3 regions of the Glutamicibacter sp. St.4D3 genome follow, and region 3 is predicted to be linked to each of the others. Evidence: riboswitches for the same ligand, from Rfam matches in the RefSeq annotation. Region 3 holds a riboswitch; each other region holds the start of a gene.
What was found. Region 3 has a riboswitch for thiamine pyrophosphate ahead of thiO (glycine oxidase ThiO). Riboswitches for the same ligand answer to the same signal wherever they lie in the genome.
Positions count from the first base shown of each region.

Region 1: another riboswitch for thiamine pyrophosphate. It lies ahead of thiM (hydroxyethylthiazole kinase); the one in region 3 lies ahead of thiO (glycine oxidase ThiO).
Region 2: another riboswitch for thiamine pyrophosphate. It lies ahead of AC6I21_RS11865 (ECF transporter S component); the one in region 3 lies ahead of thiO (glycine oxidase ThiO).

Region 1 is NZ_AP039380.1:51,738-55,002, reverse strand. It holds gene AC6I21_RS00265 (hypothetical protein) at 1-1,388, shown strand, start outside; TPP riboswitch at 1,455-1,549, shown strand; gene thiM (hydroxyethylthiazole kinase) at 1,541-2,326, shown strand; gene thiE (thiamine phosphate synthase) at 2,395-3,036, shown strand; gene AC6I21_RS00250 (bifunctional hydroxymethylpyrimidine kinase/phosphomethylpyrimidine kinase) at 3,033-3,265, shown strand, end outside.
Region 2 is NZ_AP039380.1:2,564,298-2,567,562, reverse strand. It holds gene AC6I21_RS11885 (Na+/H+ antiporter subunit E) at 1-453, shown strand, start outside; gene AC6I21_RS11880 (MrpF/PhaF family protein) at 450-716, shown strand; gene mnhG (monovalent cation/H(+) antiporter subunit G) at 716-1,075, shown strand; gene AC6I21_RS11870 (DUF4235 domain-containing protein) at 1,166-1,408, opposite strand; TPP riboswitch at 1,536-1,692, shown strand; gene AC6I21_RS11865 (ECF transporter S component) at 1,759-2,379, shown strand; TPP riboswitch at 2,486-2,640, shown strand; gene AC6I21_RS11860 (ECF transporter S component) at 2,704-3,265, shown strand, end outside.
Region 3 is NZ_AP039380.1:2,242,929-2,246,193, forward strand. It holds gene AC6I21_RS10280 (thiazole synthase) at 1-261, opposite strand, end outside; gene thiS (sulfur carrier protein ThiS) at 267-521, opposite strand; gene thiO (glycine oxidase ThiO) at 665-1,777, opposite strand; TPP riboswitch at 1,774-1,886, opposite strand; gene AC6I21_RS10295 (GNAT family N-acetyltransferase) at 1,984-2,994, shown strand; gene AC6I21_RS10300 (OsmC family protein) at 3,090-3,265, opposite strand, start outside.

The DNA.
Region 1 (3,265 bases), 1.2 Mb from region 3:
GGCAGGCGGTGCCCGGCGGCTGGCCGGGCGCGGTGGGGCGGGCCGCCACCCCGGCGCTGTGGGTCGGGTTCGTCTACGTGCTGGCCCAGTTCACCGGGCCGCGCGTGCAGCGCAGCGCCGACCCGCAGCCGCGCACCGGGTTGGTGCCGGGCAAGCTGGTGGCGGCCCTCGTCCTGGTCCTGGCCGGCTCGCTCACCGCGCTGTGGGCGGCGGGCGATGTGCCCTACCGGGCTCCCACCGCGCAGCGCGAGCTCAGCGGGGAGGAACTGAGCTACTTCATCCCGGCCGCCGACGGGTTGCGCCCGGCCGGCGAGGTGCTGCCGTACCTGGCCCTCTGCCTGGGACTGCTGGTGGCCGCCACCCTCCTGGCCAGCCTGGTGATCCTGCGCCGCAGGCCGCTGCCGGGGATCTCGCGGCACGACAACCGGATGCTGCGCCGGGTGTGGCTGAACCGGCTGTACCGCACCGTGGCCGTGGTCCTGGCCGCCAACGGCGCGGCCGCCCTGCACTACAAGGCCCGGTGGTTCCACCAGCAGGCCGCGGACGGGGACCTTGAGCGGCTGCGCGCGCTGGGCGACGGCTGGGATTCGGTAGGGAACTACGCCGTGCTCGGCGTCGCCCTGGTGATGCTGTTCTGGCGCCCGCCACAGAACTTCGAGGGCGTCACCGCCGTGCCGCGGCATCCGGTGCGCGCCCTGCGCGACCACCTGTTCGCCACCCAGTACTTGGCGCTGGGCGCCTCACTGATCCTGCTGCTCGTCCTGTGGCCCACGCACTCACCGCAGCCGCAGGCCCTGCCCGATGCACGGCCGGGGATGCACCTGATGGTGCTGATCACCGGCGCCGCCCTGCTCTACCTGGTGATCACCGGCAGCAGCATGGGGTACGTGCACGGCAAGGCCGGTCGGACCGGGCCCCGGCACTGGGGACCGCTGCCGCGCTGGATCTACCCGGTGGCCGGGCTGCTGATGGCCGCCAGCGTCTACTTCCTGCTGCGCCCGCCACTGGACTACCTGTGGGGGCTGGTCACCGCCCCGGCGGCGTTCATCCTGCTGCTGGTGGCGGTGCTGTTGCTGGCCCACGCCGCCGTGCGCCTGGCCAGCCGGCGGATGCAGGTGGCCTGGGCGGTGGATGGGCACTGGGAGCGCTGGTACCGGCAGGTGATCGAATTGCGTTCGCTGCGCACCGTGACCGCCGCCCTGGGCGCCCTGCTGTTCTGCGGCTACGGGTTTGACTACGGATGGGTCGGGCTCAGCCTGGCGGTGCTGTGCTTCCCGGCGCGGCTGCTCATCCCGCACCCCGGCCCCGAACGGCACCCGGCAGCGGCACATGGGCGCCCGGCTGCTGCCGGCCCTGCAGCACCGCCGGGCGCGCCGGGCCGGCCCTGACCGGGGGCGGCGCGGTGCGGCGCGTCACAGGTTTGTCAACGGGTGGGCGATTGCGTACGCTCGGTCACGAGTGACACGGGGTGTCGGCGCCGCCGACTGAGATGACACCCGTCGAACCTGAACTAGTTCAAACTAGCGGAGGGATGTCGCACATGACCCTGCCTGCCGTGATCCATTCACTGCGCCACACCAGCCCCCTGGTGTTCTGCCTGACCAACACCGTGGTCGCCAACTTCACCGCCAACGCGCTGCTGGCCGCCGGCGCCGCCCCGGCCATGACCAACCTGCCCGGGGAGGCGGGGCCGTTCGCGAAGACCGCCTGCGCGGTGCTGGTGAACCTGGGCACCCCCAGCACCGAACAGCTGGCCGCCATGGATGAGGCGATCGAGGCCGCGAACCAGGCCAACACGCCCTGGGTGCTGGACCCGGTGGCCGTTGGCGCGCTGCCGGTGCGCACGCGCTACGCCCAGCGCATCGTTTCGCTGCGCCCCGCCTTGATCCGCGGCAACGCCTCGGAGATCATGGCCCTGGCCGGGCACCAGTCCACCGGGCGCGGGGTGGATTCGGCCGACCCCGTGGCCGCGGCCATCGCCGCCGGGCGGGAACTGGCCGAACGCCACGGCGCGGTGGTCGCGATTTCCGGGCCGGCCGACGCCGTGGTCAGTGCCCAGCGCACGGTCATGGTGCACACCGACGGGATCGAACTGACCCGCGTCACCGGCGGCGGGTGCGCCCTGGGTGCGTTCGCCGCGGCGGCGATCGCCGCCGGGCAGGACGTGTTCACCTCCACCGTGGCCGCCCACGCCTATTACGGGCGGGCCGCCGAACGCGCCGCCGCCCTGTCCCTGGGGCCGGGCAGCTTTGCCGCGCAGTTCCTCGACGCCCTGGCCCTGACCGATCCGCAGGAACTGGGTGCGGTGCGCATCGAGGAACTCTAGATCCCTCATTCTTCATTCCGCCCACGAGTCAACCCGCCGGCCCCGCAGGGGGCGGTTTAAGGACAATCATGCGAAATCTCGGCGTATATTTGGTCGCCAACACCGCCAGCTGCACCCCACACCGCACCCTTGAGGTCATCCAGGCCGCCGTGCAGGCTGGCGTGCAGTGGATCCAGCTGCGCGCCAAGGAGGAAAACGCGCGCGAATTCTATGAACTGGCCCTGGCCGCCGGTCAGCTCACCGCGGGCCGGGCCGAACTGCTGGTCAACGACCGGGTGGACGTGTACCTGGCGGCACGGGCCGCCGGGGCCGCGGTCACCGGGGTGCACATCGGGCAGCAGGACCTGCCGGTGCAGCGGGTGCGCGAACTGATCGGGGACGCCACCTTGGGGTTGAGCGCCTCCACCGATGAGCAGCTGGCGGCGGCGAACGCGAACGCCTCGATGATCGACTACCTGGGCGTCGGGGCCATCCGGGCCACCCCCACCAAGAAGGACCACCCCACCCCGATCGGGATCGAGGGCTTCGCCCGGGCCCGGAAGATCGCCCAGCTGCCCTGCGTGGCCATCGGTGCGCTGCAGGCCGAGGACGCCCCGGCGCTGCGCGCGGCCGGGGCCGAGGGCATGGCGGTGGTGCGCGCCATCTGCTCCAGCACCGACCCCGGTGCGGCCGCCGGCGGGCTGCTGCGCGCCTGGCAGGAGGCGAAATGATCCACAACATCCTGTCCATCGCCGGTTCCGACCCCTCCGGGGGCGCCGGAATCCAGGCGGATTTGAAGGCGATCGCCGCGACCGGGGGCTACGGGATGGCCGCCATCACGTCCCTGACCGCGCAGAACACCCGGGGCGTGGACGCGGTGCAGGCCGTTGAGCCGCAGTTCGTCACCGCCCAGCTGCGCAGCATCGTCGCCGATGTGCGCATCGACGCGGTGAAGATCGG
Region 2 (3,265 bases), 320 kb from region 3:
GCCTTGTTCCCGCTGCCCCCGGTGCGCCTGTCGGGGCGCATCAACCCGTGGTACTGCTTCCTGCTGCTGGGCTGGTTCATCATGCAGGTGGTGGCGGCCAGCCTGGAGGTTTCCTACCTGGCGCTTTTCCGGCGCCAGAAGACCCGCAGCTCCATCATTGCGGTGCGCCTGCACACCGACTCGGACCTGATCGTCACCACGGTCGGGCACGTGCTGACCCTGATCCCCGGATCGTTCGTGGTGGAGGTGGACCGTCGCAGCTCCACCCTGTACCTGCATTACCTCAACGCCTCCAACGCCATCAAGGTCGCCCGCTCCCGGGCGAAGATCCATGAAATCGAACGGCGGGTGATCATGGCCATCGGCAGCCACGACGAGTACGAGTACGTCAAGCAGGTGCGCAAGGACATCGCCCAGCGCGCCCGCCAGAAGGCCAAGGAGGCAAAGCGTTGAGCTACATCATCGTGGGAATCAGCGGAGTGCTGCTCTCGGTGGGTGCGGTGGCCTGCCTGATCCGGGTCGCCCGCGGACCCTCCATCCTGGACCGGGTGCTGGCCCTGGATGTGATGCTGCTGATCATCTCCGCCGCCCTGTGCCTGGAAATGTACCTGAACCGGCACACCAACCACATCCTGTTCGTGGTGATCGCCTGCGCCATCGGCTTCATCAGCTCGGTCACCGTCTCCCGGTTCGTTTCCGACCAGAGGAATGCGTGATGGATCAGTTCCTGGAAATTGTGGCCGCCGGCTGCATGATCGTCGGCTCGCTGATGTCATTGATCGCCGGCATAGGCCTGTTGACCTTCCCCGACCTGCTCACCCGGATGCATGCGGCCACCAAGCCCCAGGTGCTTGGCTTCCTGCTGCTGTTCATCGGGCTGGCCATCCACCTGCGCTCCTGGCAGGTGGTGCCGGTGCTCGCCCTGGCCTGGGGCGTGCAGCTGCTAACCGCACCGGTCTCCGCGCACATGATTGGCCGTTCCGGGTACCGCACCAAGCACGTGAAGCGCGAAACGCTGTACAGCGATGAACTGCGCACCGTGGTGGAGAACGCCAGCCGCCAGAACAAGGACTAGCGCCACTGCCGGCACCACGAACAAGGGCCTCGGAGCACCGCATCACGGTGCTCCGAGGCCCTGCCTGTCCACGGCGCAAACGCCGGGGAACTACTTGTTCAGCTTGGCCAACGCCTTGCGGGTGCCGCGGTCGGTGAGGACCTGGATGATTGCGGCCACCACGGAGGAGAAGACGGCGAACGCCAGGGCCTGGCGCATCGAGGCTTCGGCTTCGGCTTCCTGGCCGTGGCGCGGGGCATCATTGCCGGTGAATCCCTTCCACAGGCGGTCCACCAGCTTGCTGCCGACAAACCCGGCTCCCAGGGAAATGCCGGTGGCGAGCAGCTTCATCATTGGTTTCATTCTTCGCGCTCCTGTTCGCATGGGGACTTCTCTTTCTATCGAAAGCATATCCTGAGCTATGGTGGCATCGCAGACATGGCATCGGGTGATCCACGGATCGCCGGGGCAATCTGCTGACAAGAAACGACAGGGGAGCGTCATACCGTCCCCGAGGCTCACCGCGCAGCAAACGCCGGTGGCCGGGGACCGGTGGAAGACGCTGAGAGTGCGATAGATCGCAGACCCTCGAACCTGCTCCGGCTAGTACCGGCGAAGGAAGTCGAGAATCTCAGATGTGCGGCAGGGACAGCTCCCTGCGCATCCGCATGTGCTCCCCTCCTGAACCAGGAGGATGGAAGAAAATGGCAACAACCAAGCGAACCGGCGGCACCTCATGGAAGGTCGCGGACATCGTGATCGCCTCGGTCATCGCCGTGGCTTCGGGCGTGGTGTTCTGGGCGTGGAGCGCCAGTTACGGTTTCGTGACGCTGGCCTTCGCCGCGTTCCCGCCGGCCAGCGCGCTGCTCTCGGGCATGTGGCTGTTCCCCGCGGTCCTCGGGGCGTTGATCATTCGCAAGCCCGGTGCGGCACTGTACTGCGAACTGCTGGCCGCCATCATCGAGGCCCTGCTGGGCACCCACTGGGGACTGACGGTGCTGGTCTCCGGGCTGCTGCAGGGGCTGGGCGCCGAGCTGGTGTTCGCGCTCTTGCGTTACCGGGTGTGGAACCTGTTCGCCGCCATGCTGGCCGGTTTCTGCTCCGGCTTCCTCAGCGCCCTCAACGGTGCCTACATCACCGCCCACTTCGTGCACTATACCGCCGGGATGAAGCTGTTCCATGTGGCGGCGATGAGCGTCTCCGGGTTGCTGATCGCCGGGATCTGCTCGTTCTTCCTCACCCGCATGCTGGCCAACACCGGTGCCTTGGCCTCCCTGCCCAGCCGTCGGGCCCACCGGGAACCGGTGCTCACCCGCTCCCGCTAGGCGGCGCCTGGCGGCCGGAGCAAGAGCAATATGACGTCCGCCTCAAACCGGTCGCCGGTGCGGGTTCTGCCCGACCGGCATCCTGGGGTATGGTGGCAACGCAGACATAAACCGACAGGGGAGCGTCATACCAGCCCGCTGCCGTGCCGCCAGGCGCGTCACGGCAGGCGTAAGGGTAAAAGACGCTGAGAGTGCGATAGATCGCAGACCCTCGAACCTGCCCCGGCTAGTACCGGCGAAGGAAGTCGAGAATCTCAGGTATGCCCCCGGGGACGCGCCCCGGTTCGCATACATGCTCCCCTCCTGATTCAGGAGGATATTCAAGTGACAACAACACCGTTGCGGGCCAGCAGCTCGTGGAAGGTCGCCGACATCGTCGTCGCCTCGGTGATCGCCGTGGCTTCGGGCGTGGTGTTCTGGGGCTGGAACGCCGGTTACGGCTTCATTTCCCTGGCCTTTGTGGCCTTCCCGCCGGCTAGCGCCTTCGTGGCCGGGATGTGGCTCTTCCCGGCAGTGCTCGGGGCCCTGATCATCCGCAAGCCCGGCGCCGCCCTGTACTGTGAACTGCTGGCCGCGGTGATCTCCGCGCTGCTGGGCTCGCAGTGGGGCATCACCGTGCTGGTTTCCGGCATTGTCCAGGGGCTGGGCGCCGAGGTGGTGTTCGCGCTCTTCCGCTACCGGGTGTGGAGCCTTGGGGTGGCGATGCTGGCGGGGCTGGGCGCCGGACTGTTCGGTGCGCTAAGCGAGGCCTACCTGATGGCCTACTATGCGGAATACACCGCGGGCATGAAGCTTTTCCACGTGGCGGCGATGAGCCTCTCCGGCCTGGTGATTGCCGGCATCCTGTCCTACTTCGCCACCCGCGCGCTGGCGGCCACCGGGGCGC
Region 3 (3,265 bases):
GGCGGTGTAGCAGCCGGCGGTGTTCGGCAACGTCAGCACGCCCAGGCGCTGGAGCATGGCGAACACCGAATCCCCACCGGCTGCGGCATAGTGCCTGATGGCCACGGTGGTGACCTCGGTGCCCGAGGCGACCAGGGCCTCTTCCAGGGTGCTTAGGGAGGTCGCTCCCCCGGTGCCCATCACCAGGCGGGAGCGCAGTTGTGCCCCGGCAATGCTGAAGACATCTTCGGGCGTGTGGGGTGCTTCGTTGCTCTGGGTCATCTTCCTCATCCTCCCTGTGCGGCGGTGACCAGGTCGATGCGCGCCCCGGGCGCCACCGTGTGGCTGGCCCAGGCGCTGCGCGGAATTACGTCCCCGTCGATGGCGAGGGCGATTCCCAGCCGGGAGCCGTCCACGGCCAGGCCTTGTTCGTTGATGAGCTTTTTGGTGTGCCCGGCGACGATGTCACGCACGGTGGCCCCGTCGGGCAGGTTCAGTCTCTGGCCGTTGAGCTGCACCTCGATCTCGGTGATTTCAGGCATTGCGTCTCGTGCCTCTCTTTCTGGTTGCTTTGGCTTTGTCTGGTGGCGCTCACCGGGGTGGCGGGCGGCGCCGGATGTCTGGGGTTGCCCGGGTTCGGGGCCGGCTGCGCGGCGGACAGGACCGCCTGATCGGGTGACCGGGATCAGTGGCTGGTGCTGCTGGCCGCGACCGGAAAGCGGTGCAGCCCCAACAGCCCACGGTGCGTCCCCGGGTCGGCGCCCAGCAGCAGGTCACTGGCGATCCGGGCGCCCAGGGGTGCCAGCAGGACGCCGTGGCGGAAGAACCCGTTGCTCACCACCGTGTGCGCGTCCACCCGGTCGATGATGGGCCGGTCATCGGGGGTGCCGGGCCGGGGCCGGGCGATCACCTCACGCAGGGAGGCGTCCATGATCCCGGGCACCAGGCGCCGGGCATCATCCAGCAGGGTGTACAGCGCCTCCACACTGACCAGGTCGTTGCCGTCCTCGCGGCTGCTGGCGCCAAGCACGATGCTGCCGTCGCTGCGCGGCACCAGGTACACGTTGCGCCGGTGCACCACCCCGCGCACCGTGTGGGTGAGCAGCGGGTGTAGGTGGGCCGGCAAGTGCAGGCGCAGGATGTCGCCGTGCACCGCCCGCAACGGCAGCCGCGGGGTGCCGGGCACCTGTCCCAGGCCCGTGGCCAGCAGCACCTGGTCCGCCTCCAGCACCCGCCCGGTCTGGGTGTGCACCCGCGCCGTGGCGCCGCAGTGCTCCACTTCGCTGACCTGCTCCCGGATCAGGTCCTGCCCAAAATGCTCGATGAGGATGCCGGTCAGCGAGCGCGGATCGACCTGGTGGTCCTCGGGGAATACCAGGGCTCCGGCGATGTTCCCGGCCAGGGCCGGTTCCCTGCGCCGCGCCTGGGAGCCCAGCAACATTTGGGTGGGCAACCCCAGCCGGTGGCGGACCTCCTCCAGCTCCGCCAGCGCCTGGCGGTCGGCGGCCTCGGCGGCGACGACCATGGTCGGGTTTTGCCGGTACGCCACCGTCGCACCGGTGGCCTGCTGCACGCGCGCCACCAGTTCCGGGTAGAGCTGCGCCGAGTCGGCCATCATCTGGTGCAGCCGGTCCTGTCCCCAGACGATTTCCGCGGCCGGGGCCAGCATGCCCGCCGCCGCATGGCTGGCGCCCCCGGCGGGGTCAGGGTCGCAGAGCGTGACGCGCACCCCGCGGCTGCGCAGTTCAAAAGCGGTACATAGTCCGGCGATCCCGGCACCAACGATCACGACATGCATCAGGGCACTTTCCTTCCTACGGCGGCATGACCCGCATCAGGTGTGGCGGTCGGCACGAAGCCCTCTCAGCCCGGATCAACAGATCGCGCAGGCTCCCGCGGAGTTAGAAGGATTATAGGCATGGTGCAGCTCACAAACACCAATTGCATGACGGCCGGTCCCGCCGGCGGGCCGCCGCACACACAACCCGTGGTTCACTGGGAGGCATGAACGCATCCGGCACCACTCACAACGCGCAGTCCTACCCCCGGCTCCTGGAGCGCAGCGACCCGTTGGCCCAAGAGCTGCTGGCCCTGGAAGAGCAGTTGCTCTCACCAGCGGTCCGGGGGGATGCGCAGCAGCTGGCTGTGCTGCTGCACGAGATGTTTGAGGAGGTGGGGGTCTCGGGCCGGCACTACACGAAGGACGAGATCATCGCGCTGTTGGCCACCCAAACGCGCACCGATAATCCCCCGGCCGCCCTGCACGCCCCGAGCCTGTTGGCCTTGTCCGAGCATCAGGTGCTGCTGCGCTGGCAGAGCACCGGGGTGCGTACCGCCCACCGTAGTTCCCTGTGGCAGTTGGAGCGGGGACGCTGGCAGCTGCTGTACCACCAGGGCACCGCCAGTGCCGTTGGCGCGCAGCAGCAGTCGACCCCGGCGCCACGCCCGGCCCCAGCCCCGGCAGGACTGGAAGCGACGAGGGCGCGTCTGCGCCCGCTGCGCCCCACCGACGCCCCGGCGGTGTTGGCCGCGTTCACCTCGGATGCGCAGATGAAGCGCCAGGGATCGGTAAGAACCCTGGATGAAGCCCACGCCTACATCGACCGGCTGCTGGCGTCCCCGCAGGAGCAGCGCCCCTACGCCATCGACGTGGACGGGACGCTGGTGGGCCTAGTGTGCGCGAGCCTGGACCGGGCCAACACGCTGGGCTGGTTCTGGTACTGGGTGGCCGCCGGATACCGCGGCCGGCAGCTGGCCAGCCGGGCCGCGGCCACCGTGGCTGATCACCTGCTCAGCAGTGGCGGCGTGCACCGGCTGGAACTGGGGGCGCGGGCGAACAATCCCGCGTCCCTGCGGGTGGCCCGGGCCGCTGGCTTCATCCAGGAGGGTGTGGAACGCGAAAAGTTCGTCATGGACGGCACCCGGGTGGATGTGCTGACCTTTGGACGGCTGCGCAGCGACCCGTTCCCGGCCATCGCCGCCCTGGAGCTGGAACCGGCTCCGGGCGAGGCATAGCTGCGCTGTATCCGCGGTTGGCCCCAAGCCGGGGTGCGCGGCCCGGAAAGGCGGGGGCGCCACCGGCATCAGCCGGCGGCGCCCCCCTCGCGTTCCTAGTTTTCGACCCGCGTGCTGGTCACCGGCGTGCCCAATTCCACGGTGCGTGAGACCGTGCAGTACTTGTCGTGTGAAAGCTTGATGATCCGGTCAACCATTCCAGCGGCCTTGCGCCCCTCCTCGGTGTCCGGGAACTTCAGGTCGAAGGACATGGAAATGTCCTTCATGCGGC